One region of the Shewanella sp. FDAARGOS_354 genome, then DNA from elsewhere that is predicted to be linked to it. Evidence: predicted binding sites of a transcription regulator. Region 1 holds the regulator's gene; the other holds the start of a gene.
What was found. The regulator FliA, encoded in region 1, starts transcription of late flagellar genes. The targets are predictions, from matches to a motif close to CTAAAGNTNNNNNNNNNNNNGCCGATA.

Region 1 (13,729 bases):
TTCGCATAACAAAAAGCAAAGCGGCAGATAGACACTATCTGCCGCCTCCGATGAATATTTAGAGTTGATTTAACTCAGCCCACTCTTCATCAGATAATAGTTTGTCTAAATCAACTAAGATCAACAACTCATTATCACGATTGCTGACGCCTTGAATAAACTTCGCACTCTCTTCTGTACCAACGTTAGGCGCGTTATCAATTTCAGAACGGCGTAAGTAAACGACTTCAGCAACACTATCGACCAAAATACCAATAACTTGCTTTTCTGCCTCGATGATCACAATACGTGTCGAATCATCCACTTCCGCTGATTGCAACCCAAAACGTGAGCGGGTATCAATAACAGTAACCACATTACCGCGTAAATTGATAATCCCTAAAACATAGTGTGGTGCACCAGGTACGGGAGCAATTTCGGTGTAACGCAGCACTTCTTGCACTTGCATGACATTAATACCATAAGTTTCGTTGTCTAACTTAAAGGTAACCCATTGCAATACTGCATCATCTTTACTTGCAGCCACGGCTGCGACATTTCTTGTATCTTTCATGTTTACCTCAACCAATGGAGTCCTGACAGCCTAAACCCGCATCAAGCATTTCAACTAAGGCTTGTACGTGCAAAATGCCACACATTTGTTCTTTAACCACACCAGCTAGCCAAGGACGTTTCCCTGCTTTGCTGCGCCAATTTACTTGCGATTTGGTAATTTTTACTGCATTAAGCAGGGACTCACAAGCTAATCCCCAATTACTGCCCTCTAATAATACAAGATATTGATAATTTACCGATTGCGCCAGTTTATCTGTGTATTTTTCTGGCATAACCCACGCACAGGTATCCACTAGATTTAACTGTTCTTCTCGATGAGTTTGTACACCAAGGAACCAAGAAGGACGACCAATAATATGATTAATCCGTTCTACTTTGACGATACCACCGAGACTGACTAATGGAACCGCTAACGTCAACCCGGCTACCTTAAAGAATAGTACTTGAAACTCATCATCGAGTACTTCTTGCAGATCTTTTGTCACACTTGGAGGCGCAAAGCCGACTTGAGTGTCGGGCACAGTCGATAAGTTATCGACTTGCGTCGGCGCAACATTCGCAGTCTCATCGACATCAGCCACCGTTATTACTACAGGTTGCTTGGGTGCTGGTAAAGGTTGCTCGATAACCTCCGTTGGCTTATCAACAACTGTAGCTTCCGCTTTTAGGACTGGCGCAAGCAGTCGTTCTAGCGACTGTTTATTCACTAACGGCTCAGCACTTTCCTTAGAGGAGACAGTAACAATGCTTTTTGCCCGAATAGGTTGTACTTCAGGCTCTAGAGTAGCTTTAACATCCGCTTTAGACCGCTCATGCTCTGCCAAAATGGCATTATTGAGCTGCTGAGTTTCCGTTTTTTTACTGCTATCAAAAGTGGTCGCAACATTTTCTTGAGATTTAATTGGGGGAGCACCAAAGGCACTATCATCTTCGTGCAATAATAATTCAAAAAAATCAAAAACAGTTTCATCAACCGATTTTGACATGGCCAAACTCCCCAGCTAAAAGAAAATCTAATAATCTTTCATAGGCCTTTACACCACGACAACCGCTTGCATAATGGGAGGCGGGTAAATGCGCTAAACTTGCATCTCTAAACTTAGTATCTACAGGAATAACATCACGCCATAGACTCTCACCATACTGTTCACTCAACACCTGCAACGCAGCAGGAGATGCCTTAGTACGCTTATCAAACATGGTTGGGACTACGGTATAACTGTAACGAGTCTTCTTTGACCGCCCCATGATTTCCATAGTTTTGACCATGCGCTCAAGCCCTTTAATCGCTAAGAACTCTGTTTGCACAGGAATGACAATATGTTGGCTTGCGGCTAACGCATTCACCATCAGCACACCTAAGACGGGCGGGCAGTCGACGATGGCAACATCATATTCATCAGCAACAAGGGCAAGCAAATTACGTAAGACAAGTCCCATGCCTTCTTGATGGCCTAAAGCTCTATCCAGTGTTGCTAGCGCCATAGTCGACGGTAATAAATCTAAACCATCCACCAAAGTTGGTACGATATGCGATTTAACCAGCTCTTTTGTAAGATGATTGTGCGCAACAAATACATCAAAAAGAGAACCGGGCACCTCTTCTGAGTCAACCCCAAGGTAGTAACCGAGTGAAGCATGAGGATCGGTATCAATCATCAAGACGCGCTTACCCCGTTTAGCGAGTGCTCCCGCTAAACTTGCTACCGAAGTGGTTTTACCGACCCCACCTTTTTGATTCGCTATGGTCCAGACTTTCAAAGCACTGACCTCTTAAATGTTGATTCTGTGCCATTTACAAGTGGAATGATTACGCGGCCCACCACGTTACTCTTCTTCCCTCGTCGTGACTCTTATGCCACCGTTAGGCAGGCTTATCACCTTAACACCGTCGGCATTTTCCGAAATCACCACAGGAACTTGAGTCGACTCCTGTCGAACCTCTGTTGTCAATGCTGCTTCATTTTGCAAACGCAAAGAGACTGATGATTCAGCAGGTGACTGAGAGGATAACTGTTGTTTATCCATCTCTGGCACTTTTTCAAGTAAAGGCGGAATATTATTACTACCCGCCGCTGGCATTTCTGGCCCAAGAGTCACTGCATTATGTTCACCAGGCGCCACCATTTTTAGCATAGCCTTAGTTTGTTCTGGGTGTGTGGCAAGCCAATCAGCAATGACCTTAGCTTGCTCATCAGGCACCATGAGCACGACTTGGGTCGATGCTAAGCGTTTAACATCAGCAAGCAATTTTATGTTTTTTCGATGATAATCGAAACTTAAGGCACCAAGACAAACTATCGTCATCATCATTAGCACCATAATAAGCACAATATTTGTGCTTATCTGTGACTTGCTGCTAGCCACGTGCAGACTCTTTTAAAATCGACTCAGCCATGTGCTCCAATGAAATGGATTGAGTGGCAATTCCCGCACTAGCCACTGCTTGAGGCATGCCATAAACGACACAACTCGCTTCATCCTGCGCCCAAATGGTCGCACCAGCAGCTTTAAGCATGCGTGCTCCTTCTCGGCCGTCAGCTCCCATTCCAGTTAACACTACCGCAAGCACATCTCCACCGTAGGCTTTTGAGGCTGAAGCAAAAGTGATATCGACACAAGGCTTATAATTCATTTCAGCACTACCAGCGAGCACTTTTATTCGGCCTGTGACGCCTGTACGCTCTACCATCATCTGCATTCCACCTGGCGCTAGATACGCACAACCTGGACGCAAAATATCGCCATTTGCCGCTTCTTTTACCTCGATTTTACATAAACCATTTAAACGATTCGCAAATGCTGGAGTAAAAGCGGCTGGCATGTGTTGGATCAGCAAAATAGGATGCGGATAATTTGCTGGAAACTGAGTCAAAATTTTCTGTAAGGCGACAGGCCCCCCCGTCGACGTACCAATTAACAATAATTTGTATTGTTTACCACTAGCACGAATGGACGATACAGGTGACGTGCGCACTGGCGCAGGAGCACTTTGAACAGGTGTGGTCACATTCCCTAATACCGAGCCCGTGCTTGGTCTTGGGGTAATTGGGGCAACGCTAGGACGCGCCACTGGACGGAAAATTCGACGACGACCAAGAGCCTTGACTCTTTGCTGCAATAACAAAATCGCTTCATCTTTATTGGTCGCGATATCTTCAAAACGTTTAGGTAAAAAATCTAACGCACCCGCATCTAGGGCGTCTAAGGTGGCCTTAGCGCCATCATGGGTTAACGATGAAAACATCAGAATCGGGGTTGGACACTTTGCCATGATTTCACGGACGGCGGTGATACCGTCCATGACAGGCATTTCAATGTCCATAGTGATTACTTGGGGATTAAGCTCAGCAGCCATCTTCACCGCTTCAGCCCCGTTAGCAGCCGTCGCGATCACTTCCAGTTCAGGATCTTGATTGACTATTTCACTAACACGTCGTCTAAAAAAGCTTGAGTCATCAACGACTAATACTTTAATGGCCATTCCATTCCTTAACTTGGGAACTAACTTTTATTTTTCGCATAATGCTTTAATAGCCCAGGAACATCCAAGATAAGCGCAATACCACCATCGGATGTAATTGTTGCCCCAGCCATACCTGGCGTACCGTGCAACAAGGCTCCCAGTGGCTTAATCACCACCTCTTCTTGGCCAATCAGTGCATCCACAACAAAACCGATCTGCATCATACCTAACTGCACTATCACAACATGACCATGTTTCTTGTCACCATGTTTGAAGGTAGTTTTATTTCGATGCAACCAATGCTCTAGATAGAAGAGCGGCACGGCCTTGTTGCGAACGATGACAGTGAGCTGCCCGTCAACAATGTTGGTTTTGGTAAGATCGAGATGAAAAATCTCATTAACACTTGATAATGGTAGAGCAAAAACTTGTTTAGCCACATCGACCATAAGGGTTGGCATAATTGCCAAGGTCAACGGCACTTTAATCTCAAGTATGGTGCCTTTGCCTTTCATCGAGTCAATATGCACAGTACCGTTGAGTTGGGTGATACGGGTTTTAACCACGTCCATTCCCACGCCACGACCAGAGATATCTGAAATCTCGACCTTGGTCGAAAAGCCTGGGGCAAAGATCAAGTTATAAGCTTCATTGTCCGTCATACGCGCAGCGGAATCTTCATCCAACACGCCACGTTTAATGGCAATTTGTTTTAACTTTTCGGGATCCATACCTGCGCCATCATCTTCGATTTTTAGCAGAATATGGTCACCCTCTTGGCTTGCCGATAGAGTAATCGTCCCCGTCCTGGGTTTGCCAGAGGCTTCACGGTCATTTGGCATTTCAATACCATGGTCGACCGAGTTACGGACCAAGTGAACTAAAGGATCCGCCAGCGCCTCAACCAAGTTTTTATCAAGGTCAGTTTCTTCACCGACCAACACTAAATCAATTTCTTTATTGAGCGTACGGGCTAAATCACGAACAACGCGAGGGAAACGGCCAAAAACCTTTTTAATAGGCTGCATACGGGTTTTCATGACCGCGCCTTGCAAATCAGCAGTCACTAAATCTAGATTCGCGAGTGCCTTAGACATCTCTTCGTCATCACGACTAATGCCCAAACTTACCAAACGGTTACGTACTAATACCAGCTCTCCCACCATATTCATGATTTGGTCGAGTCGTGCAGTATCTACGCGAACGGTCGTTTCACCTTGAGGAACATTTGCTGATGCGGCAGCGGCCGCTTTAACAGGAGCCTTCTCGGCGAGCGCAACTTCGGCCTGAGGTTTAACTGCTGGAGGTGTTACCGGAGTAACACTGGCTTTAGGCACAGCAGGAGCCGCAGCAGATGTGGCAGGAGTGGGAGTCGGTTTCGCAGATTCCACTTTTGCAACAGCTTTGGCTGGTGCCCCACCTTTTCCATGAAGTTCGTCGAGTAAACGCTCAAATTCATCGTCAGTAATTTCGTCTGAATCGACAGCAACAGCAGTTGGTGTTGGTGTTGGTGTTGGTGTTGACACTGGCACAGCAACAGTTTCAACCTTAGGCTGAGGTGATATAGGTGTATCTACTTTGCCATTAAATTTTCCTGAACCATGAAGCTCATCAAGCAGGGCTTCAAACTCATCGTCAGTGATATCATCACCCGAGCTGGTAGCTTGTTGTACTTTGGGCTTGGCTGTATTTGATACAGAGGGAGTTGACGCAGTGGGTACTGCCACAGCATCAGCATTAGTAGTGTTAGTCACACCGGGACCTTTTCCACTACCGTGCAGTGCATCAAGCAAAGCCTCAAACTCCGCTTCATTAATCTCATCAATACTTGAGTTTGAAGAACTCACAGCCTCAACAGGCATCTCTTCAACTGCGACAACGTCAACAACAGTTTCAATAACGGGCTCGGGCTCAGCAATAGATTCAGGCTCTGGCGCACTTTGTCCCAATTCTGACGGCAGAGGCTCACCAGAACTAAGTAACTTTAATTTTGCAAGTAATGCAGCATCAGCAGGATCTTGTTGCTCTCCCTGCTGGGTTTGAGCAAACATGGTGTTAATCGCATCAACAGCCTGAAGAATAATATCCATTAATTCTGCTGTGACACTGCGCTTGCCAGTACGCAATAAATCGAATGTGTTTTCTGCCTCATGGCAGACATCAACCATGGGAGTCAAACTTAGGAAACCTGCGCCGCCCTTTACGGTGTGAAACCCCCTAAAAATGGCATTTAGCAAGTCAGTATCATCAGGATTATTCTCAAGGGCAACAAGCTGCTCTTGAAGCAACTCTAATATTTCCCCCGCCTCGATTAAAAAGTCCTGGAGTATCTCTTCATCTACATCAAAGGCCATCAAATTGACTCCCAGTTAGAAACCCAGACTCGATAGCAGATCATCCACTTCGTCTTGACCTGTTACTACATCTTGACGAAGCTCGGCATTCATTATCGGCCCTTCAGCTTCAATATTATTTTTCTGAGTAATCTGACTCTCAATTATTGGCTGCTCACCAAACACCGTCAGCATAGACACCAGATTACTTTCAACTTCCATCACTAGATCGATTACCCTGCGGATCATTTGTCCAGTCAGGTCTTGAAAATCCTGCGCCATCAATATTTGGTTGAGCAATTCGCGTAATCGGTTTGAGTCCAATTCACTTCGCGACATCAAATGCTGAACGTTATGGCAAAGCACCTTAAAATCACTGAGGGCAATTTCACGACGCATTAATTTGTCCCACGATGGCATCACTTGTTGGATGTTCGCGGTTAATGCATTCGCTAACGGCAAGCACTCCTCAACAGCATCCATAGTCTTATTTGCAGCTTGTTCAGTCATGTCAATGACATAACTTAGCCGTTCCTTAGCATCGGGTATTTCTGTATTGGCTAACTCAACTAACCGATTATCGATTTGGAAATCCATAAGAGCGCTATGCAATTGGCGAGTGAGTTTGCCTACCTCATCAAAAAGTTCCCTCTGAAGAGGAGCTGCCAGTTCTCTTAATAAATCATCAGCTTGATTTTGTTCATTCGCGCTTAACAGTTCGACTAAACGCTGAGCATGCTCGAGCGTGATGAGCCCTGATGTATGTGACTTCATAGCTCATCCCTGCTTAAGCGAGTCGTTCAAATATTTTATCTAGCTTCTCTTTCAATGTTGCTGCGGTAAAAGGCTTTACCACATACCCATTCACACCCGCTTGTGCAGCAGCAATAATTTGTTCACGTTTTGCCTCGGCAGTGACCATTAATACCGGTAGATGCTTCAAGGAGTCATCGGCCCTAATGGCTTTAAGTAAATCGATACCCTGCATGCCTGGCATATTCCAGTCTGTAACGACAAAATCAAAATCGCCTTTTTGCAACATTGGCAAGGCGGTTGAGCCATCGTCCGCTTCCTGGGTGTTGTTAAAGCCCAAGTCTCGCAACAAGTTCTTGATGATACGTCTCATTGTCGAAAAGTCATCAACGATGAGAATCTTCATATTCTTGTCCAAGGTTTCCTCCGGTGAGCTGACATTCAGTGCTCAATTAATAATTATACTTATGTCCAATGCTTGAGTTTGCCTTTGAGTCGCAACATTGCCTGACTTAATATCTGGCTAACACGCGATTCGCTTACCTCAAGAATGGCGCCAATCTCTTTTAAATTCAATGCTTCATCGTAGTATAACGATAGCACTAGCGCGTCCCTTTCGGGCAATAATTTTATCGCCTCAACAAGTGCAGAATGAAACTGGGTTTCTGCCAAGACCTCAAACGTACCATCGCTAATATCATCGCTTGTAGTGAGTATATCCTGTGATACGCCTAAGTCTTCTATCCCTATGATTTTACCAACAGAAACATCGTTAAGAATATGATGGTACTCATCGAGCGTCATATCAAGTTTTTCTGCAATTTCTGTGTCGCGCGCATCACGACCTAGCACTTGCTCTAATTCATCAATAGCTTGGGCAACTCGACGATTATTTCGGTGGACAGAACGAGGAACCCAATCGCCACGGCGGATTTCATCCAACATGGCGCCACGGATCCTTATGCCGGCGAAGGTTTCAAACTTTGCACCTTTACCGCCATCAAACTTAGATGATGCTTCTAATAATCCCATCATCCCCGCCTGTAGCAGGTCATCTAACTGCACAGAGGCAGGTAATCTGGCGAGCAAGTGATGTGCAATTCTTTTAACCAACGGTGCATACTGTTCAACGATTGACGTTTTATTGTCTAAACAAGTATACGCTGCGGCTTTATTCACTCGTTTTTTCCTCTTGAAAATCTGGTCGTTGAACTAAGCGCTCAACGAAAAACTCCAAATGCCCACCAGGTTGCTGTGGTACTGGCCAGCTCATAATTTTATTCGCTAGGCCTTGGTAAGCAATTGCAGCGGGAGACTTAGGATAAGCTTCAACCACTAACTTTTGCTTGCGAACCGATTTACGCAAATTTTCATCAAATGGAATGGTCGCAACTAATTCAAGTGCCACGTCCAAGAATCTGTCGGTCACTTTACTGAGTTTAGCAAACAATTCCATACCTTCGCGTAAACTACGCACCATATTTGCAACAATTTTAAAGCGGAAGACGCCGTGTTCACGGCTGAGGATTTTGATTAACGCATAGGCGTCAGTAATAGACGTTGGTTCGTCACAAACAACAACCAACACATCCTGTGACGCGCGGGAGAAACTGAGTACCATGTCAGAAATCCCCGCGGCAGTATCCACGATGAGAATATCAAACTGGGTGCGCATCTCACTGAAAGCACGAATTAAGCCCGCATGTTGCGCAGGACTTAGCTCTACCATTCCCTGAGTACCCGATGTGGCTGGCACAATCCCAATACCTTTAGGCCCCCGGACAATAATGTCATCTAACTCAGCATCGCCAGACAATACATGGGAAAGGTTACGTTCAGCACGGATCCCTAACATGACATCGACGTTTGCTAAGCCAAGGTCAGCATCAAGCACTAAGACACGCTTGCCCTTCTCGGCTAATGCTACGGCAGTATTGATGGATACGCTGGTTTTACCCACACCACCTTTACCACCCGTAACCGCGATTACTTTCACTTTTTCGTTATAGGGTTGATTCATCATACGTAAACCACTTGCTTGATCCAGGGTCATAACTCTACTCAAATGCACAGGTCATATTATCTGACCACGCTGTGTCTGGTAACGATTGTTGTTCTGTGTTTTCTAAGGCCGCTAATGCTTGCTCAGCGAGCATCAAAGTATCAGCAACTTTCATATCTTCGGGCACTCGCTGCCCATCCGTAACATAACTTAATGGCAATCCACTTTGGATCAACACACTTAATGCGCCCGCTAACGACACAGATTCATCAAGTTTGGTGAGTACAACACCAGATAAGGGAATGCGTTTAAAGTGATTTACAGCATCTTGCAGCACGCGGCGCTGTCCTGTGGCAGACAGTACCAGATAACTGCGGATAGGTATTCTGCTATTTGCAGTTAAATTATCAAGTTGCTGGTAAAGCCGCATATCTCGTTGGCCCATACCCGCGGTATCTATCAATACTAGCTTGCGATTTCTAAACTGATACAGAATTTGCTCTAGTTCAGCAAGGTCATGGGCTTGTTTGACTGGGCAGCCCATGATTTTGCCATAGGTGGCCAATTGCTCATAGGCGCCAATACGATAATGATCTGTGGTAATCAATGCCACTTGGTCAGCACCATGGTGAGCAGCAAAGCGTGCGGCCAGTTTAGCCAAGGAAGTGGTTTTCCCCACACCAGTGGGACCAACTAATGCCACAACACCGCCTTGCTTAACAATATCATCACCTTGATTATCAAGCATATTAGCAAGACTTTGCGGCAGTGCACGAACTAATTCTGCAGGAGTATAGTGTTGGCTCAGCGCAGCTAATTTGTTTGCCACCGCTGGTGAAAACTCGGCCTCCAACAACTTTGACTCCAGCATGGCACCGACAGGGTCGATACGCTTTTTATGCTCAGTCATCAATGCTGAAACCTGATGGGTCAACAAATTACGTAAGGATGATAACTCGTCGCGCATGGCTTCAAGATCGGCATTTTGCTTTTGCGAACTCTGTGACTTTTTATCGAAGGGATTGCCCATATCACGGCGCTCAGCTTTAGGCGCAGCTGCGGTGGCTTGTAATCCTTTAGCCCATGCAGGAAGCTCAGCATCTTGTTGTTGATGCGTGAGTTGTTGGTTTAAACGATTTTGTTGCTTCTCAAGCAAGGCTTGGAGTGAGTCCGCTGGCGCCGAGGGTTTTAGCTTAGTTTCAGCGCGGATCGGCGCTTTGGCGCCGAGCGAAACTAAGTCATCACTCACATCCATAAAGGTCGGAGTGGCAGCAGGCGCTTTCGCTTTTGGCTCGTCGTAGTCAACGGCAGCGACAATCTCAATACCGCCGTTCACCTTTTTATTGGACATAATCACCGCATCGGAGCCGAGCGTGTCCTTCACTTGGGCCAGTGCAGCACGCATGTCTTTGGCAAAAAAACGTTTAATCTTCACTTATGCGTCCTCTACTGGCCGACGGCAGATACGATGCGTATTTGCTTTTCATCGGGGATTTCTTGGTAAGAAATCACTCTGAGATTAGGAATAGTATATTTAACAAAGCGAGACAGGGTCGCACGTAACATACCAGACGTTAGCAAAATGGCAGGCTGTCCGACCATTTCTTGCTTTTGAGCGGCATCCGCTAAGGATTGTTGCATACGCTCCGCAAGACCTGGCTCGATATTGGGGCCATCGCCACCCGTTGCTTGCATTGATTGATGCAACATCTGTTCCAACTCTGGCGCCAAAGTTATGACAGGGATTTCGAGTTCAGGGCCAGAGATCTCTTGAACGATCATGCGCTTCAATGCGATACGCACCGCCGCTGTTAACACTTCAGTATCGTTACTCTTAGTGCCGTATTCTAACAAAGTTTGCACTATGGTACGCAAGTCTCTGACAGAAACTCCTTCATTTAATAGGTTTTGCATCACTTTTACGACATTTCCGAGCGGCATCACATCAGGAATAAAGCCATCCACCAACTTAGGCGAGTGTTTAGCAAGCATATCCATCAGTTGTTGCACTTCTTCGTAGCCTAAAAGTTTTGCTGCATTATTCGTCAATATTTGGCTGATATGAGTTGCCACTACCGTCGCGGCATCCACTACCGTATACCCTAAGGTTTGGGCATGTTCACGCAGTTCAGGGGCAATCCACACGGCTTCGAGACCAAAGGCAGGATCACGGGTCTCAATACCATCTAACTTACCGTACACTTGTCCCGGATTAATGGCGAGCTCGCAGTCATGGCGAATATCCGCCTCACCCACAACAACACCCATAAGAGAAATACGATAGGCATTAGGCGAAAGGTCTAAATTGTCACGTATGTGAACCGCAGGAACCAAGAATCCCAATTCTTGCGAAAGCTTTTTACGTACACCTTTGATCCGGCTGAGTAATTCTCCACCTTGACCTTTATCGACTAAGGGGATTAAACGGTAACCCACTTCAAGACCGATAGTGTCAACATGATGCACATCGTCCCAGCTAAGTTCCTTAGGCTCTCTTTCGGCTCTTTCCGTTGGGCCCGTTTTGACTTGTTCGAGGGCTTTGGCACGTTTAGCCTCATTACGTTTAAATATAAAATAAGCCGCACATCCCGTTAAAACGGCGAAACTTAAAAACGCCATGTGCGGCATTCCAGGCACAATCCCCATAACGAACAATACGCCAGCAGCAATCCCTAGCGATTTATGACTGTCAAACATCTGACTCATCAACATCTGACCCATATCGCCAGATTCATTTTGGCGAGTTACCATCAATGCCGCAGCAATTGACAGTAATAAGCCTGGGATTTGGGCGACTAACCCGTCACCTATTGTTAAGAGGGTATAAATTTCAACCGCTTGAGAGAATGTCAAACCATGCTGAACAATCCCGATAATAAAACCACCGAGAATGTTGATCACTAAAATCATGATACCAGCGATAGCATCGCCCTTAACGAACTTAGACGCACCGTCCATTGCGCCATAGAAGTCAGCTTCGCGGGTGACTTCAGCCCGTCTGGTTCTGGCTTGATCTTGATTAATAATGCCCGCATTTAAGTCAGCATCAATTGCCATTTGCTTACCGGGCATCGCATCTAAGGTAAAGCGAGCACTCACCTCAGCAATCCGGCCAGCACCTTTGGTAACAACAGCAAAGTTGATAATAATCAGAATGATAAATACAACTAGACCAACGGCATAGTTACCACCAATCACTACGGAGCCAAAGGCCTCAATCACCTTACCCGCCGCATCACCACCGTTGTGACCTTCGAGTAATACCACACGGGTCGATGCCACGTTAAGTGCAAGTCGAAGCAGTGTCGCAACTAATAAAACGGTTGGAAAGGCAGCAAAGTCTAAAGGTCTATCGGTGTAAATCGCGACCAAAAGCACAATCAAGGCTAAAGCAATGTTAAAGGAAAATAAGATGTCGAGTAGAAACGGGGGAATTGGCAGTACAATCATCGCCAATGCTGCAAGCACTAGTGCTGGCGTACCTATGCCCTTAAAAGAGCTTAGCTTCAACTGTTTTACTTGGCCTAGGGAGGCTTTAACATCCATTCACAGATACCTAAACTTTGACGTATAACAGCCTAAAAGCAAAAAGCACGCCAACAACTAACAATCAGGTAGTGAAGCTAATATGTAGCTAGCTAACTTTACGTTAGAGCACTATTGACTCGTTACTAGGACTTGTTGAGATTTCAAGATTACATTTTGTTCATTCTGGGGCGAAACGAAGAAAGATGTGTGGTTGTTCTACTCAAATGACGAGCAGCTTTTATGACAGAAAGTAAGAGTAAGGGCTTACAAGACGATTCCTGATGGCTGCATTTGGCTGGCTTTTCTGCCGCGTTATCGTCCGTTTATGTAGAATAACTACACGGCACGGACTTTGCCTTGCATAAAAGCCAGCCAAACTGCTGCAAAAATAACCATGAAACGTCAACACGCCCTAGTACTTCAGATCTTCAGGAATAGGTTGATTAACGGGGATAGGGATAGGTTTGCGGCCACGCCCTTTTTGATACTGCCTTAACTGGAATACATAAGCGAGTACCTGTGCTACCGCGGTAAATAGGCCTTCGGGGACTTGTTGATCAAGTTTAGTGGTATGGTAAATCGCCCGCGCAAGTGGTGGTGCAGTAACGATGGCTATATTATGCGCCCTTGCTACCTCACGAATTTTAAAGGCAACCTCATCGACACCCTTAGCAATCACAAACGGTGCTGCAGAGCGCTTAACATCATATTTTATCGCCACTGCATAGTGCTCAGGGTTCACCACAATCACATCCGCATTGGGAACTTCGGCCATCATGCGCCGCTGCGCTAATTCACGCTGCATTTGGCGGACTCGCCCTTTGACCTCAGGTTTACCCTCGGTATCTTTATACTCGTCTTTGACCTCCTGCTTAGTCATTTTCAGCTGTTTATTATGGTTCCAGATCTGAAATGGCACATCGATCACTACAATGAATAATACGGAAGAGCAAAGTAGGATAAACATCCATACCAGTAAATCTAAAGCGTGGTAGACATTCCCAGGAAGATGATCGGCAGAAAGGAGTAAAATATCATTAAAATAATGATTTAGAAGAAAATATGCCGCCAACGCGACAACAGAAAACTTAG
Region 2 (18,502 bases), 1.8 Mb from region 1:
TGCTAGCGCGCCTATTTGTTGGGTTTGAGACTCAAATACCGTTGATTTTTTGTAGTTTTTCAAATCAATTAGTTGTAATTGATGTTGCTTTGCTTCGATATCATTAACCGTGACGGCCAAGCGGCGACTGTCTTTATCAAACTGATAGGCGGTCACATGCTCCAGATCCACCCGCTGCGAAGGCGAAGATAGATTCACTAAGCTAAAACGACGGCCTTGGTCGAACTTATCAATCTTCACCTTTTCGGCTTTGGGCTTATCTTCGATGCCTTCGCTCTTCTCTTTGGCGTCTTTCTTGGCCTCTTCGTCGACTTCAAACCAAATGGCTAAATGCGCGCCATCGTCACTAAAGACAAATTCTTTTACCCGTTCAAATTTGGTTTGCGTGCCCGTTTGGGTATCGAGCAACACCATATCGGCCTTAAGCTTTTTCTTAGCTTTAGCATCGCTGGTTTCAACTTTAAGCAAACTAGGCTTAACCGCCATCGCTACATAACGGCCTGTGTGACTCACGATAGGGTCTGAGCCGCCTTCAATCTGAAAGTCTTTTCCTGATTGCAGATTTTTAATTAAACCATGGCTATCGCCACGATCCGGCGCCACCTCAACCGCCAGCACCTGACCATTGTCAGCGATAACGGGCTTTTCGAGGGACTCAAAATGCATGATGTCGTTTAGGGTAAGGGGTTTAGTGCTAGTTTCAGCATGGGCATGCGGCAATATTCCGAGGGATAACAGCACTAGCGATGTGATAGGTAATAACTTCAATGTCTTCCTCTTTTATGTAGTTGTTAGACTAAAGTAGACTTTTTTAACCATTGGCTCTCCATCATCGTTATAACCCAGTATTTTTACAAGTTTTACCCAATAAAAAATCGTGATATTGCTCACTAATTCCTGTGAAGTTTGACCAAACACGGTTAAAATAATAGGGAGAAAAAATACCAAATTCATAGTCATGTTACCCGGCTGATCCCGGGGCGGACAATTGCAGTAACGACGAACCGTGGAAGGACTTCTCCATGTCAAAAAGAACGATAACCGTAATTCCAGGTGATGGAATTGGCCCAAGTATTATTGATTCAGCCTTAAAAATTCTTGATAAAGCAGGTTGTGATTTTGAATATGAATTTGCAGATGCAGGCTTAACCGCTCTCGAGAAGCAAGGCGAACTACTTCCGCAGCGTACTTTAGAACTGATCGAAAAAAACCGCATCACCCTAAAAGGCCCGCTAACTACGCCTGTAGGCGAAGGTTTTACCTCTATCAACGTGACATTACGTAAGAAATTCGGCCTGTACGCTAACGTGCGTCCTGTGTTGTCTTTCAAAGGCACTCAAGCCCGTTATGAAAACATTGATATCATCACAGTGCGTGAAAACACCGAAGGCATGTACTCAGGCCACGGTCAGAAGGTTTCTGAAGACGGCAGCACCGCAGAAGCGACCAGTATTGTCACTCGCCAAGGCGCTGAGCAAATCGCGACCTTCGCTTACGAACTAGCCCGTAAAGAAAACCGCAAGAAAGTCACAATCGTGCACAAAGCAAACATCATGAAGTCAACCTCAGGCCTGTTCCTGAAAGTGGCCCGTGAAGTGAGCCAACGCTACCCAGACATCAAAACTGAAGAAATGATCGTCGATGCGACTTGCATGAAGTTAGTGATGACCCCAGAAAACTTCGACGTCATCGTGACCACCAACCTGTTTGGTGACATTCTGTCGGATCTGTGTGCTGGTTTAGTCGGCGGTTTAGGTATGGCACCCGGCGCCAACATTGGCCGTGATGCAGCGATTTTCGAAGCGGTTCACGGCAGCGCGCCCGATATCGCGGGTAAAAACCTCGCAAACCCAACCTCTGTGATCTTAGCCTCTATCCAAATGCTGGAATACTTAGGCATGGCTGATAAAGCCGACATGATCCGTAAAGCCGTATCGGCAGTGATTGAAGAAGGCGACCGTACGACTCGCGATTTAGGCGGCACCCACGGTACGACTGACTTCACTCAAGCGGTGCTTGACCGTCTGTCATAATCGCTTTGCGCGAAACAAAAAACGCACCTTAGGGTGTAATGCCGATCAGTTAAGACAGATCGCTTGACGATCTCGCTGAAAAGATCAAAATCCGATGACCTCATGTCATCGGATTTTTTATGCAACTCTCAGAAGCACTCGCCCGTACCCATATTACCCGCCTAACCGAATTCACCTGCTTAGCTGATGTGTTAGAACCTGAGTTAATTCAATCTTGCCTAGACTCCCAGGGCGTTGCGACGTTAAGACGGCGTAAATTGCCGATGGACGCGATGATTTGGGCCGTTATCGGAATGGCTTTGTTCCGAGGGGAGTCTGTTCGGTCACTCATCAACAAACTCGACATTGTTTTGCCGCAAGAGATTGATTATGTTGCACGCAGCGCCGTGACTCAGGCGCGTAAACGATTGGGCAGTGAGGTTATTAGAGAAGTATTTAGCCGCAGCGCCAATACCTGGCACGCGAGAGCTGAACATCCTCATTGGTGCGGCCTTAACTTGTATGGTGTTGACGGTGTCGTGTGGCGGACACCCGATAGTGTCCAAAATCAAGCCGCCTTTGGACGAACCGCCAACGCTTTAGGCGAAGCGGCTTATCCGCAAATTCGCATGGTTTGCTTGATGGAATTAAGCAGCCATTTGTTGGTCAACAGCGCCTTTGATTCGGTTGCCGAAAATGAAATGAACTTAGCGTCCCAGCTCATTCCTAGCATTCCTAATCACAGCCTAACCCTATTTGACCGAGGATTTTACTCGCTCGGCCTGCTGCACGCTTGGCAGCAAGCGCAACCTGATAGCCACTGGTTGTTGCCATTGAAGAAAGGCACTCAATATGAGGTGGTGCGAACGCTAGGAAAGCATGACCAGAGGGTGAAACTCACCACGACACCTCAAGCCAGAAAGAAATGGCCGCAGCTCCCTGAAACTCTTGAAGCGCGTTTATTGACTAAGACAGTGAAAGGTAAGTCAGTCGCCATTTTGACCTCGTTGACAGACCCGATGCGTTACCCCAGCGAAGACATCGTCGACTTATATGCCCATCGATGGGAAATCGAACTGGGCTATAGAGAGATGAAACAACATCTACTGGAGAGCCGTTTTACGCTCCGCAGTCAACTACCGGAGCTGGTGACTCAAGAGTTATGGGGCGTGCTACTGGCCTATAATCTCATTAGATATAAGATGTTGCTGATGGCTAAAAGCTTGCCATCGGTCCATCCCAATCAACTGAGTTTTCGGGATGCGGCGAGTTATATCATCTTCAAGTTGACACAACTGTCATCACAAACACCGGGGAATGTCCCGAGAGACGTATTGGATATAGAACGAAATGCACGGCAATTTAAGCTGGATGGTAAACGGGAAAGGGCATATCCACGAGTCCTTAAAATGAGCAAAAACAAGTTTCCGGTTAGACCAAAGAAAAATGCCGTTCACTCTTAAGTGAACGGCATTAACCTTAGGGTGCGTTTTTTATGCCCGCCATTTAGCAGAACAGCCAAATAAAAAGCCCCAAACATGACTTGGGGCTTCACTCACTAACAGAACGGTAAAAAACCGTAGATTAGTTCCAAGGCTGGCTAGGTTTAAGCCATAAGTGCACCGTCACTTCATCGCGGTCATGGTATAAGTGCTTACACTGCAACTGGAATTCGTTGATACCATTTTCCTTGAGGATTTCCTGCATGGTATTCAAAATCGCCATCACTTCTTTATAACGGCTCTTCATCGGCAGCTTGAGGTTGAAAATGGCTTCTTTAAACCAGCCATTGATGGCCCAAGCCTCAATCAGCTCAGCCACGCGCGCGGGTTTTTCAACCATGTCACACACTAACCAATAAATGTTTTTACGCTGTGGCTCGAAGCGGAAACCATCCTCACGGAAATGTTTCACTTGTCCGGTTTCCATCAGTTTTTCGTTCATTGGGCCATTATCGACCGCGGAGACCATCATGCCACGACGCACTAACTGATAGGTCCAGCCACCTGGGCAAGCGCCTAAGTCCACCGCATTCATGCCGCTGCGAACCCGCTCTTCCTGCGCTTCTTTAGGCACAAACTGCGCGAATGCTTCATCGAGTTTCAGGCTTGAACGACTTGGTGCATCGGCAGCCATTTTCAGGCGCGGGATCCCCATAAAATAGGGTGAGCTGTTGTTGCTGAAGGAATAACCAACGTAGGCGCGTCCTGGGCCAACAAAACACACATGAATAATCGGACGCTTAGGGTTTTCCTGCGCCAGTAAACTACCTGATTTTTTCAAATGCTGGCGCAAAGGCACAGTAAACTTACGGCAAAATGCCGACAGCTCTTTTGCTTCATTGGTATCAGGGGTTTCAACCCTCAGCTCGCCCGCTTTACTCACCTCACTGAGCGCTGCCACAATCGGGCTGACACGGTCAGACTCGGGCAAATCGGCTAGCAGTTCACTCGCGGCAAACATCTGACGAGCAAAGATCAGCGAATCTAACGACAGCTGCTTAGCCAAGGTATCGCCGCCATCATCGTCAAAACATTGGTATACCACATAGGCATCGTTATTGTTGGCCTTAACAAAGCCACCCACATTGAGCTCGGCGGCTCGCTGTTGGATTTCTGCTGCGCATTCTTTCTCATAGCCTGCACGGCAAAATAAAAATAGGTTTTTCATGGAGATCCTTAAGAAATCCAAGCCATAAACATGGCCGACTATCGATTTGGGCGCCAGTATAGCAATTTCAATACACAAAAGCCCGATTTGCTATCGGGCTTTTGTGCTATTGGCTGCGTGGACGCACGGCGCAGTAGCTGCGCCATACAAGCATTATGACTCGTTACCATCCACCACTTTATGGCGCCATACGGCCGCGGCCAGCAATAACCAACCTAAGAGGAAACAGCCGCCGCCCATCGGCGTGATAGGGCCAAACCATTTGCTGCCGACCAGCGCCAAACCGTAGAGCGAGCCAGAAAACAGCACTATACCCGCAATAAATAAATACGCCGCCCAATCGAGTAAACGTGAGGTTAACCACTGCCCCGCAAAAGCAACCACAATCAAGGCAAAGGTATGGTAGAAGTGGTATTGCACCCCAAGATTAAACACTTCAATCAACTCTGGGGGCGCCACGGCTTTTAAACCGTGGGCACCAAAAGCACCTAGCGCGACCGCAAAAAAACCGCTTACCGCGGCGAGTAACAACAATCCTTTACGCATTTTAACCTCCAAAAACCAATAGGCTTTACAACGGATGACGCCCGAGCCGTTAATCCAGACTCTGAGCACTTTACGTCATATCAAGAAGAAACATTAGCCAATAAATTTTGCTGATAAATCAACAGCCAGTGCAAGGTTAGCCGCTTCAGTCGTACCTGACGACTTTCTTGGGACAAAACTATGATCCCCATCAGCTAAGTATTCAATTTGAATATCATTAGTGGGGATTTGCATCTTGCCGCCAAACTTATCCCGCTCCCCTTGCAGCACTAACACGGGCACTTGGCAGTCGTTCAGGGGTTCCAACCTAGGCTCACCGCCCTTAAGCGGAATAAAGGGATAACCTAAACAAATAACCCTATCGATACGGCTGGCTTGTACGCTATCACAAGCCAGTAAAGCCGCCATGCGTCCGCCCATGGATTTGCCCATCAAGACCACACGCTTAACCTTAGGCTGAGCGTGTGCCACATCGAGCATCTCGCTAAAACAGGCAAGCAGCTTTGGAGCCCTGTCTGGCGGTCGCTTTTTACCATCCATGGCATTAGCCTGCATGTAGGGAAAGTTAAAACGCATCACTTGAAAGCCCTTGGCAACAAGACCTGCTGCCATTTGGCACATAAAGTCTGAGTCTCGATTCGCTCCCGCGCCATGGGCAAATAAAATCAAGATCTCTGAGGGTTCACCTTCTAACACATGGGCACTCAGTGCAACATTTACCGAGGGATTATCCGGGCAACAACTCACTGCGTGACTCCTCGGCAAACATATCTAACATCCACTCACGAAACGCGACCACTTTACCCAGCTCGGCATGATTCTGTTGGCAAACGAGGTAGTAAGCATCTTTGCTCACTAGCACTTCTTGGAATGGGCATACCAGTCGTCCCGCCTTAATATCGGGCCGAGCCAACACGCTATAACCTAACGCCACACCTTGACCATGAGCTGCCGCCTGCAAGACGAGGGAAGAATGACTGAAAATTGGACCTTGGTTCACATTGATATCGGTAATACCGCATTGTCTAAACCACGCCTGCCAATCGTGGCGACTCATATCGTGTAGCAATGTGTGGTGTTTTAAATCTTCCGGCTTTGACAGCGGCTTAGGGCCATTTAACAGCATGGGTGAACACACCGGAATAAGCACTTCATTGCGAAGTTTATCGGCCCGCAGCCCAGGCCAATTGCCTAAACCATAATAGATCGCGACATCAACATCGTCAGTTAAGGAACTGGCCTCTGTGTCCACCGCCTTGATCCGTACGTCAATATCAGGATTCTTTTCACTAAACTTGGACAGACGCGGCACCAGCCACTGAATCGCAAAGCTTGGCGACATGCTCACGGTCAACGAACCAATAGCACTACGTGCGAGCAGCCTATCGGTCGCATCTGCCAATTGAATAAAGATGTCCTTAATATCGAGAAAATAACTCTGGCCTTCCTCGGTTAGCAGCAGTGAACGATTTTTTCGGCGAAATAATTTTAATCCGAGAAAATCTTCCAGCGCTTTAATTTGATGACTCACCGCAGCCTGAGTCACAAACAATTCTTCAGCCGCTCGAGTAAAGCTCAAATGCCGTGCGGCGGCCTCAAATGCTTTAACCGCATTCAGTGGTGGTAAGCGTCTTGACATAGTGATCTCTATCTCAATTTTTAATTAGTTTTTCTAATCCGTATTGTTACATTTAATCGTTTGTAAAGGCCAGCATTTTTGATTAAATTTTGCGCCAACGAAACACATGAGTTGGACAATCTCGAACGGGTGATGGGAATGTCTGACAGCAATACTTTGTCAGCCCGGAGGCGACTATGTTCAATTTAAAATCTGCTTTTGCGTTAGTGTTAGTCAGCGCACTCAGTGCCAATGTCTACGCTAATGTTATCAATGCTGAAATTATTATCGACACCAGTGATTTACAAACAAGTATCAATGCCGAACTGACGGCAACGATGGAAAAAATGCACCAAGAAGCGCTGCAAGATCCCACCTTATTGATTGCCGATGAGGTGTTACCAGCACAGCAAGTGGTCAAAACCGAGTAAATTGCACTGCTTCGCAATAACATAAAAGCCGCATTCCAATGCGGCTTTTTTGTATTCATAATCCCGTAGATTGCTGCATATCAAGGTCAAACCCGAGGCTTGACCTTGCATACACTTTGCTGGTTATCGCTTAAGGGCGGTAAACCTTAACATTGTGATAACCTTGCTCAATCAGGTAAAGTGCCTGTAATTTACTCATCACGCCACGCTCACAGTACAGCAGGTAAGTCTTTTGCTTATCGAGATCGGCAAACTGAGTCGCTAATTTGAAGAAAGGAATGCGCTTGATTTCCACGCCTTCAATCTCCAGCGGTTTATTCTCTTCTTCCTCTGGGGCGCGAATATCAATCACCACTTCATTGGTGTCGATAGCAACAACGGTCTCAGTTTCAGTGATACGGGTATTCATTTGTTCTGCTATCTCCCGGATATCAATAGCCACGGCTTGCTCTATGATACGGTCAATCAAATCCTCAGAGAATTTCGTCTCTTCCGCTTCCACCTTAGCCAGTACCGCTTTAACAGTCGGCTTTTGTGAAATCACACCGCAATATTCCGGCATAGACTTAGCAAAATCTTCGGTGCCGATACGGCGGCATTCATTGATAATATCTTGCTTATCCATAGTGATCAGCGGACGCAAAATCAACATATCGGTGCAACGATCAATCACGTTTAAGTTGGTTAAGGTTTGGCTCGACACTTGACCCAAGCTTTCACCTGTTACAATCGCCTGAATGCCCATACGCTCAGCAATACGTGCCGCGGTGCGCATCATCATACGCTTGAGCACCACGCCCATTTGACCATTGTCGATTTTCTCTAAAATCTCGGCCACCACAGGCTCAAACGGCACGGACACAAACTTCACCTTGTGGGATTCACCATAGGTTTTCCACAAATGGTAAGCAACCTGCTTAACGCCAATCTCGTGCTGCGCGCCGCCTAGGTTGAAGAAACAGTAATGGGTACGAGCGCCCTTCTTAATAAATTGATAACTCGATACGCCCGAGTCAAAACCGCCCGAAATTAACGACAACACATCTTCCTGCGTTGCCATTGGGAAACCGCCTAAGCCTTCGATACGCTTAGTCACCATATACAGTTTATCGCCCTCGATTTCGAGGTTAACAGTGACTTCGGGGTTCTTTAAGCGCACGCCAATCGCATCGGTAAACTGGTTTAAACCACCACCGACATAACGCTCTACTTCAATAGAGTTAAAATCGTGATTACCAGTGCGCTTGACACGTACACAGAAGGTTTTGCCGGCAATTTGGTCGCGATAAACGGGTAATACTTGCTGGTAGATATCATCAACTGACGTAAAGCTGTATTCATCCACTTGCACTACGTGGGCGATCCCAGGGATACAAGCTAAACGCTCACCAAAGGCCTGAGCTAATTCAGGTTTATCATTTGGCACCTTTACCCAAATACGGTCCCATTGACGTTGCACTTTAGCATCTTCATCAACTTTTTTGAGCACGTTACGGATGTTGGTTTCAAGCATTTTAGTGAAGCGCATGCGCACAGGCTTACTCTTCATCATGATTTCTGGGTACAGCTTTACAATAAACTTCATGGGATTTCCGCGGGCAATTTTGGCAACAGCAAAATTGGTTAAAAGAATAATCGCCGGATTATAACAAACTCACGGCGATTGGCGCACCTGTTTCCACACTAGGGCTGCTCGTGGCGTGCGCTTACGCACAGTTGAACTTATAGTCAAAAAAGCCCAAATAAAAAAGCCGTGAGCAAGTCACGGCGTTTTTATCAAATAACTTATTTGGATTAAAAGCTATTTACCTACTTGAATTTCTTCGGATTCTTTTGCTTTACCTTGTTCAATCGCAATCTCAACTCGACGATTTCGCGCGCGATTTTCAGGCGAATCATTTAAAACAATTGGATTATTTGAGGCCATACCGACCACTTTCATCCGTTTAGGATCAAAGCCCTTGACCTGCAATAACACATCAGCCACAGCTACAGCACGTTTACTGGAGAGATCCCAGTTTGAGCTATAGAGCTCATCACTTATCTGCATATCGTCGGTATAACCCGATACGGTAATAATTCCCGGCACATCTTTGAGCAACTCACCCACCGAACGCACCACTGGTTTAAATCGCGGTTGTAGGAAACCAGAGCCTGAGGCAAATGAACCTTTTTCACGGATTCGAATAATAATCTGCTGTCCAAGTGACTCAATTTCAATCGCCCCATCGGTGATCTCTTTATTGAGCTCCTGCGCCATTTTTTTCACTTGCTGATTAATCTTATCCTGCGCTGCCGCAGCCTCGGCCTTCACTGCATCTGCGGTTTCTTGGGCTGTAGCCGTTGCTTCGCCACCTCGCTGCGAACCGTTCTGTTGTTGTACCCCACCCGCACTATCATCTTCCCCCGCTTGGAAATCCAACGTGGGTTCGGTCATTTCATTGGTTTGTTGGTTGATGATCTCAATCGGCGTGGGATCGGGACGACCAGGACGGAACTCGAGGGCAATCACAGACGTCCCCTTAGGAATATCTTTGACTTCGACTTTGTTTTGCACCCCAAATGCATACTTCATCGAACCTGCAATCTGCTTAAACTTCATCACATCCATTTCGGAGAATGACAGCAGCAACACGAAGAAACACATCAAGAGGGACATCAAATCGGCAAATGTTGCCAACCAGAGTGGTGCTCCGGGCGGTGGACAGTTGCACTTAGCCATGGGCTACTCTCCGTCCGTTGTATCGATTTTCCGCTGTTTTTCAGCAAGATAGTTTTTCAAAAAGCCTTCAATTACTCGAGGGTTTTGGCCATCTTGAATCGCCAATACCGCATCCATAATCAAGTTACGGTTTAGCATTTCCTCACCCATTCTAAGGCTTAATTTATCGGCGATAGGAATACACACCATGTTAGCCACTACCGCACCATATAGGGTAGTTAACAACGCAACCGCCATTGAAGGGCCAATCGATTTCGGGTCCGACATATTGGATAACATCGCCACCAAGCCCACTAGGGTACCAATCATCCCCATCGCGGGTCCTACGTCACCAAAAGCTCGGAAAATGGCAATGCCGTTACGATGGCGCTCTTCGGTGAGGGCGATATCTTTTTCAAGCGCGGCACGCACCACCTCACCGTCATGACCATCCACTAACATATCGACGGCTTTTTGCATAAAACTGTTGGAAATTTGTGCTTCTTCAAGAGCAAGAAATCCACCTTTACGCGCCGCATCAGCCATCGTCACTGATTGTTCGATAAGATCTTCAGGTTTATCAATTTTAAACATAAAGGCTTTTACTGCGATTTTTACCGCACCTAAAAACTGTTTTAAATTGAATTTCATCATCACGACGAAGAAGGAACCACCGAATACGATAAAAACAGAGGGGACGTCGATAAAAATGGCAATGCCGCCGCTGGTCATCATGGCCCAAAGGATAAAACCAAAGCCCCCGACTAGTCCAATAACTGTAGCTAAATCCACAACGGCTCCTCAATATTCTGTATAAACGACATGATACTGACTCTATTGGCAAAATAACACTAAATGTCATCCGTCAACGGTTAACACTTTGGTCTTAACCCAAGCCTTATTTTATGATGTCTTAAGATGATTATAAGCATAATGCTACTATTGTCATTTATCGGACAAGCTCTAAGCAAGTTTAGTGGCAATTTCTATTTTCTGAAAAAAATTCAGCAACAAAGCGTGCTATCGAGCAAATATCCATCGACTGAATTTGACCCTTGAGCCGCCCTGATATACCTTGTGTCCGCTCTTTCAAAGGAATTATTAACGTGGCAAAGAAACCCGAAAATCTCAGTTTTGAAGAATCCCTTGGTGAACTCGAGCGCATCGTTGCTGAGTTAGAGCAGGGCGATGTCTCTCTCGATGATGCGTTAAAACAATTTGAACGAGGCATCAATCTGGTGCGTAACAGCCAGGCAAAACTTGAACAAGCTCAGCAAAAAGTGGCCATTTTACTCAAGCAGGATGAAAATGCGCCCCTCTCTCCCTATGCCGTTGAGGGCGAATAAGCGTGTTAGTCAATGCAATAAAAGAATATCAACTACGAGTTGATAACCAATTAAAACAACGTTTTAGTACACTCGAAGATACAGCTCCTCAGTTAAAAGCCGCGATGACCCATGGCGCCCTTTTAGGGGGAAAACGCATTCGTCCCTTCTTGGTTTACAGTGTCGGGCAAATGTTTGGTGTAGCACTTGAAAAACTCGATGCCTGCGCCGCCGCGATTGAATGCATCCACGCCTATTCGTTAATCCATGACGATTTACCCGCTATGGATGATGATGCACTTCGCCGTGGTCAACCCACAGTGCATATCGCTTTCGATGAAGCCACCGCAATTCTTGCTGGGGATGCACTACAAACCTTAGCTTTTGAGATTGTGACTGAAGCCGTGCCAGGGATTACCAGCGAGCAACATATCGCTATGGTCAGAGCATTGGCAAAAGCCTCTGGTTATCGGGGGATGTGTGGCGGTCAAGCCATCGACTTAGCCTCCACCGATAAGCACATTGATCTTAAAGCATTAACTCAACTGCATAATATGAAAACAGGGGCGCTGATCAGCTGCGCCGTTGAGTTAGCATTGATTGCCGCGAACGCGCCAAAAGATCAATATCAGACTATGATGGAATTTGCCCATGCCGTAGGACTTGCCTTCCAAGTCCAAGACGATATTCTGGACATTATTGCCACCACGGAAGAACTCGGCAAACCTCAAGGCTCAGATGCCGAGTCAAATAAGAGTACTTTTCCGCAACTACTTGGACTGCAAGGCGCAAAAGATACCGCCGCGCAACTGATCCAAGAGGCACTATCAGCGCTGGCTAAATTGCCATACAATAGCCAGTTAATTGCAGACTTCGCCCGCTATATTATTGAGCGAAGAATATAAAAAGAGACGAAGTATCTCGCTATGAGTTTGGACATTTCTCAGTTTCCGGTGTTGGCACAGGCCAACACACCTAATGAACTCCGCCAGCTTCCACAGGCCCTATTACCCCAATTGGCCGATGAGTTGCGGGAGTTCCTTCTTAAGTCCGTTGGCATGTCCAGCGGACATTTTGCCTCTGGGCTTGGCACAGTCGAGCTGACTGTTGCCCTGCATTATGTCTATAACACCCCGTTTGACCGTTTGATTTGGGATGTTGGTCACCAAGCCTATCCCCATAAAATCCTCACTGGTCGCCGTGATAGAATGCACACCATTAGGCAAAAGAACGGTTTACACCCCTTCCCTTGGCGGGAAGAAAGTGAATATGACACCTTTAGCGTAGGCCACTCAGGCACCTCCATCAGTGCCGCATTAGCCATGGCCGTTGCAGCCGAAAAAGAACAGGCAGGCCGTAAAGTGGTTGCCGTGATTGGCGATGGTGCCATGACAGGCGGCATGGTGTTCGAGGCAATGAACCACGCGGGTGATTTGCACAATGATATGCTGATGGTGCTAAACGATAATGAAATGTCGATTTCAGAAAATGTCGGCGCACTCAACAATCACTTAGCCCAATTGATGTCAGGCCGCTTCTACACCACGATTCGTGAAAGCAGCAAGAAAGTGCTCAAGGGCATGCCTGTTATCAAAGAAATGGCCAAGCGCACCGAAGAACACCTCAAAGGCATGGTGGTTCCTGGCACACTGTTTGAAGAGTTAGGCTTTAACTATATCGGCCCTATCGATGGCCACGATGTCGATGCCCTAGTGGAAACCCTGCGCAATATGCGCAATCTCAAGGGGCCACAAGTGCTACACATTATGACCAAAAAAGGTCGCGGTTATGAGCCAGCAGAAAAAGATCCTATCGGTTGGCACGCCGTCCCTAAATTTGACCCATCACAGTTTAAGAAGCCAGCGACTAAGCCGGGACTACCAACCTTTTCCCAAGTGTTTGGCAAATGGTTATGTGATATCGCTGAGCAGGATGAAAAAGTCTTAGGCATTACCCCTGCCATGCGTGAAGGGTCGGGTATGGTGGAGTTCTCGCAGCGCTTCCCAAAACAATATTTTGATGCAGCCATTGCCGAGCAACATGCGGTGACCTTAGGCGCAGGGTTTGCCTGTGAGGGCTATAAACCTGTGGTCGCCATTTATTCGACTTTCTTGCAACGCGGCTATGATCAGCTGATCCACGACGTCGCATTGCAGCGTTTACCCGTACTATTTGCGATTGACCGTGGAGGTATTGTCGGTGCCGACGGCCCAACCCATCAAGGGGCGTTCGATTTAAGCTTTATGCGCTGTATCCCAAATATGGTGATTATGGCGCCATCGGATGAAAATGAATGTCGCCAGATGCTGTATACCGGGTATTGCTATGATGCAGGCCCAAGCGCGGTACGCTATCCAAGAGGTAGTGCAACAGGTGCGACTCAAGTTGAAGCCATGACGGCACTGCCAATTGGTAAAGGGGTGATTAAGCGTTTAGGCAAACGTATCGCGATGCTTAACTTCGGGACTACCTTAGCCGCAGCACTCACTGCCGCAGAGAGTTTAGATGCAACAGTGGTCGATATGCGCTTTGTGAAACCGCTGGATGTGGATTTAGTCAAAGAGATGGCTCAAACCCACGATGTGCTCGTCACAGTGGAAGAAAACGCCATTATGGGCGGCGCTGGCTCAGGTGTGCTAGAGCTTCTGCAAAAGCTTAAAATGCCTAAACCTGTACTACAAATTGGCTTGCCCGATGAGTTTATTAAACATGGATCACCAGAAGAAGTGATCCATGACTTACAACTCGATGCCGAAGGCATGTTAGCGCAGATTAATGCCTATCTCGCCGATTGATTATTGATGGGGGCTAAGCTCCCATCAATACTACAAACGTGATAATTCACGATTAACGGCAAATAGAAAAGCAACAGACAAATAAAAAGGACTGTATCGGCAGTCCTTTTTATTGGTTTAACGTTTTACCGCTTAAGCTTCAATATCAATCGAAGCTGACTCTTGGCTAGGGCCACCTTGAGACACCATCACCATGGCTGGGCGCAATAAACGGCTATTCAGTTCGTAGCCTTTTTGCATTACTAACATCACAGTATTGGCTGGGAATTCAGCACTTGGTTGCATACCAATCGCTTGATGTTGATCAGGGTTGAAGGCTTGTCCTTGAGGATCAATTTGTTTTACACCAAATTTCGCCACAGCGGTCAACAAACTCTTTTGTGTTAACTCAACACCTTCATAGATAGCTTTAGTGGTTTCATCCTGCGGATTAGTCCCTTGCAGCGCTCGCTCCATATTGTCTATCACTGGCAGCAATTCGTTGGCGAATTTTTCCAGAGCAAACTTATTGGCTTTCTCTACATCCATCGCAGCGCGACGACGAATGTTATCCACTTCGGCAGCTGCACGTATTACTGAATCTTTTTGCTCATCAACTTTCGCCAAAGCGTCAGCGAGTAACTGTTCCAGCTCTTCAATACGGAAATTGGCTTGGGTAAGCTCATCAATCAGACTTGCTTCTTCGGTAGAAACTTCAGACTCTACACCCTCTTGGATCAGATCCTGTTCTGCTTTAATCGACTCGTTGCTCATTTTCACTCCAGCTAAAAATGCTTTGTTTCTAAATACTCTGGGCATATTATGGGGATCAATTTTGACGTTTCAAGGCCTAAGGCCAGATCTAGCATAAATATGACCACAAAGTTCCACACCATTGGCCTAATTGGTAAGCCGCATCATCCAGGGACAAATCAAACCCTCAAACGTCTGCACCACTGGCTGACGATGCAAGGTTATGAAGTCCTCGTAGAAGAGCGGGTAGCAACTGAGTTAGGCCCACAAATTGTGGCGGTTGATTTATTAGAGATTGGCGAGCGTTGTGATTTAGCGATAGTCGTTGGCGGTGATGGCAATATGCTCGGCGCCGCCAGAGTGCTGGCGCGCTTCGATGTGGGCGTGATTGGTGTAAACCGTGGCAACCTTGGCTTTTTAACGGATTTACCGCCGGATGCATTCGAAGAGGCGCTCGCTAAAGTGCTCGATGGTGAGTTTGATACCGAACACCGTTTTTTACTTGAGGCAGAGGTCTATCGCCATGGACAGCTAAAAGCCAGTAATACCGCGGTAAATGAAGCGGTGCTGCATCCGGGGAAGATCGCTCACATGATTGAATTTGAAGTCTATATTGACAATCAATTCATGTACAGCCAACGCGCCGATGGCATGATAGTTTCCACTCCCACGGGGTCAACCGCCTATGCACTGTCAGCAGGTGGGGCGATTCTCACCCCCAATTTACAGGCATTAATTTTAGTCCCGATGTTTCCACACACCTTGTCATGCCGTCCTATTGTGGTCGATGCTTGCAGCACCATTAAGATGGTGGTTTCCCCTGAAAATGGCGAAAACCTTGAGGTTAGCTGTGATGGCCATGTGCATTTAGCAGTATTACCCGGTGATGAGATCATCGTGCGCCGCAGCTCTGAGCAACTTAGGCTTATCCATCCTAAAGGCCATAATTACTTCCATGTATTACGAAGCAAACTTGGCTGGGGCAGTAAGTTGTTTTGAGTTTGTACGATGAGATGATGCGAAGCTTAACTCAAGCAACCTACCATAAAAAAATATAGACAATGACTGACTATAGTTGTTAACAAAATGGAGTTGTGCAGCTGCATTGCTGTAAACAGCTTTATTAACCGTTATTAAATTTCAGATTAACTCATATTTCATAAAGTGACATTGCTCACACTCAATTTCCCCGCCCGATAAAGCGTGAGCTAGATCACACTAAAAATCTCCATCTAAAAATCATATAAAATAATAAAAATCATATATTTAAAATAAATCATTAAAAACCACCGTTCCTTTTAATGAGAGCCTGAGTGACGCAGATCACACCTTAATATTGTCTTAAAAATTCATTAAGTGCCCATTAATGAAATAAATGGATCAGTTAATTGCAATACTGATCGCTAATTTAGTGAAGATCTGATTTTTTATAACTAAAAAGCATAAAAGTTAAATAAATTACTAATAACAGGAATATACAAACCACTCTTTAAGTGACATTGGTCACAGTTGAAGAAATCCTATGAGAGAAGCCTCCCGCAGCACTGTAAATTAGCATTTCATACAGCAGTCAAAATGATCTAGATCATATAAGTTCAACCCCGAATAGCGTCTAGTACACACCACAGAATGTCGTAACAGTGATTATTAGTAGTGAATACTGCTGATTTATCCACCATAAGTTCTGATATCGAAGCACCAATAAGATTCCTATAAAAAATAAGACAGACCACTTTATGTAGAGGCAAGCATGACAATACTCCAACTCTTCGCCAGCTTGACGCCAGTGCTCAGTGTAATGATCTTTCTTGTATTACTGAGAATGCCCGCGTCAAAAGCTATGCCCATTTCCATGGTAGTTACGGCCATCGCCGCCGTATTTATTTGGCAAATGGATACCACTCTATTGGCCGCATCCGTTCTTGAAGGACTGCTGTCAGCGATCACGCCATTAACCATCATCTTCGGTGCGGTATTCCTACTTAATACTCTGAAATATTCAGGTGCAATGGATACTATCCGAGCAGGCTTCACTAACATCAGTGCCGATGCCCGTGTACAGGTGATTATTATTTGTTGGTTATTCGGCGCCTTTATCGAAGGTAGCGCAGGCTTTGGTACGCCAGCCGCCATTGGCGCGCCACTGCTGGTATTACTGGGAGTACCTCCTGTCGCCGCCGCCGTAGTCGCCTTAATTGCTGACTCAGCCTGCGTATCATTTGGGGCAATTGGTTTACCCGTGCTCTTTGGGATGGAACAGGGTCTTATCCAAGGTGGTGTAAGCATGGCTGCTGAGCAGTTTGCTGCCCATGGTGGAACCTATGCGGGTTATGCTCGATATATCGTAATGCATATGATCACTATCGACTTAATCACAGGTTCATTAATTCCACTGGTTATGGTGACGATGCTGACCGGGTTCTTTGGCCGCAACAAATCCTTTAAAGAAGGCTTAGCCATTTGGAAATTTGCGATTTTCGCAGGTCTTGCCTTTACTGTCCCCGCCTGGATTATTAACTACCTTGCAGGCCCTGAATTCCCATCAGTTATTGGTGCATTAATCGGTATGGCACTGGTGATCCCTGTTGCGCGTAAGGGCTACCTACTGCCTAAAACACCTTGGAATGATTTCGCAGAGAATGACAACCAAGAAGGTGTGAAGATCGAAGCGAAAGCCCAGTTTTCACAAATTGCCGCCTGGACACCTTATATCATCATGGCTGCGCTGTTAGTGTTATCTCGTACAGTCACGCCACTGAAAGCTTGGTTATCGAGTTTCAACATTAGCTGGACAGGCCTGATGGGTACTGAGCTTAAAGCGAGCTTTGCAACCTTATACGCCCCTGGCGCCTTCTTCGTCGCAGTGTGTATTATCGGTTTCTTCCTGTTCAAAATGAAAAGTCCTGCGATTAAGCAATCCATCGGTGTTTCATGCAAATCAATGTTACCGACGATTATTTCATTAGGTGCTTCAGTACCTATGGTGAAAATCTTCTTAAACTCAGGTGCTAATGGTGCTGGACTAGCCTCTATGCCAGTGGCCTTAGCCGATATGTTGGGCCATTCAATGGGCGCGGTATGGGCATGGATGGCGCCTATCGTGGGGATTTTTGGTGCCTTCCTGTCAGGTTCAGCGACGTTCTCAAACATGATGTTCTCAAGCCTGCAATACAGTGTGGCTGATAATGTTGGCATGAACCATACGCTGATATTGGCACTGCAAGGTATCGGTGCAAACGCCGGTAACATGATGTGCGTAATGAACGTGGTTGCCGCAGCAACTGTAGTAGGTATGGCGGGTAGAGAGTCGGAAATTATTCGTAAAACCATGCCTGTTGCCCTTGGCTACGCCTTACTTGCAGGCACTATCGCAACACTTTGGGGTGGCTTCTAATCCATCTTGTTCGAAGTCACGCCGAGTGACTTCGACTTTCTTCTATAAGATAAAGAGAGTGATGTTATGTCGATTAACTACAAAGAGGTCATCAGTGATCTCAGAACACAATTAGGTGATCGTCCGGTGACGGATGATCCCGTCCGTCGTTTTGCTTGGTCTACCGATGCCAGCTACTTCAGAATCGTGCCCGAAGTTGTTGTCCATACCGAGACCTTAGAACAGGTAAAACTCACCTTAGCCGTTGCCCGCAAGCATAATGCGCCCGTCACATTTAG

Region 2: pomA (flagellar motor protein PomA) is a predicted target of FliA. The motif match lies at 10,929-10,955, and genes of this name have one in related genera.

The regions. Positions count from the first base shown of each region.
Region 1 is NZ_CP022089.2:60,579-74,307, reverse strand. It holds gene CEQ32_RS00380 (chemotaxis protein CheW) at 59-553, opposite strand; gene CEQ32_RS00375 (chemotaxis protein CheW) at 561-1,541, opposite strand; gene CEQ32_RS00370 (ParA family protein) at 1,525-2,316, opposite strand; gene CEQ32_RS00365 (hypothetical protein) at 2,383-2,901, opposite strand; gene CEQ32_RS00360 (protein-glutamate methylesterase/protein-glutamine glutaminase) at 2,915-4,039, opposite strand; gene CEQ32_RS00355 (chemotaxis protein CheA) at 4,060-6,375, opposite strand; gene CEQ32_RS00350 (protein phosphatase CheZ) at 6,391-7,128, opposite strand; gene cheY (chemotaxis response regulator CheY) at 7,142-7,525, opposite strand; gene CEQ32_RS00340 (RNA polymerase sigma factor FliA) at 7,573-8,286, opposite strand; gene CEQ32_RS00335 (MinD/ParA family protein) at 8,279-9,160, opposite strand; gene flhF (flagellar biosynthesis protein FlhF) at 9,165-10,544, opposite strand; gene flhA (flagellar biosynthesis protein FlhA) at 10,556-12,655, opposite strand; gene flhB (flagellar biosynthesis protein FlhB) at 13,050-13,729, opposite strand, start outside.
Region 2 is NZ_CP022089.2:1,880,044-1,898,545, forward strand. It holds gene CEQ32_RS08480 (S9 family peptidase) at 1-768, opposite strand, end outside; gene CEQ32_RS08490 (isocitrate dehydrogenase) at 1,023-2,033, shown strand; gene CEQ32_RS08495 (IS4-like element ISSba6 family transposase) at 2,153-3,475, shown strand; gene rlmM (23S rRNA (cytidine(2498)-2'-O)-methyltransferase RlmM) at 3,597-4,682, opposite strand; gene CEQ32_RS08505 (DUF423 domain-containing protein) at 4,836-5,228, opposite strand; gene CEQ32_RS08510 (alpha/beta fold hydrolase) at 5,322-5,975, opposite strand; gene CEQ32_RS08515 (transcriptional regulator GcvA) at 5,956-6,867, opposite strand; gene CEQ32_RS08520 (hypothetical protein) at 7,044-7,277, shown strand; gene thiI (tRNA uracil 4-sulfurtransferase ThiI) at 7,408-8,862, opposite strand; gene CEQ32_RS08530 (flagellar motor protein MotB) at 9,079-9,999, opposite strand; gene pomA (flagellar motor protein PomA) at 10,003-10,770, opposite strand; gene xseB (exodeoxyribonuclease VII small subunit) at 11,085-11,324, shown strand; gene ispA ((2E,6E)-farnesyl diphosphate synthase) at 11,327-12,208, shown strand; gene dxs (1-deoxy-D-xylulose-5-phosphate synthase) at 12,230-14,098, shown strand; gene grpE (nucleotide exchange factor GrpE) at 14,231-14,851, opposite strand; gene nadK (NAD(+) kinase) at 14,951-15,829, shown strand; gene CEQ32_RS08565 (L-lactate permease) at 16,581-18,224, shown strand; gene CEQ32_RS08570 (FAD-binding and (Fe-S)-binding domain-containing protein) at 18,291-18,502, shown strand, end outside.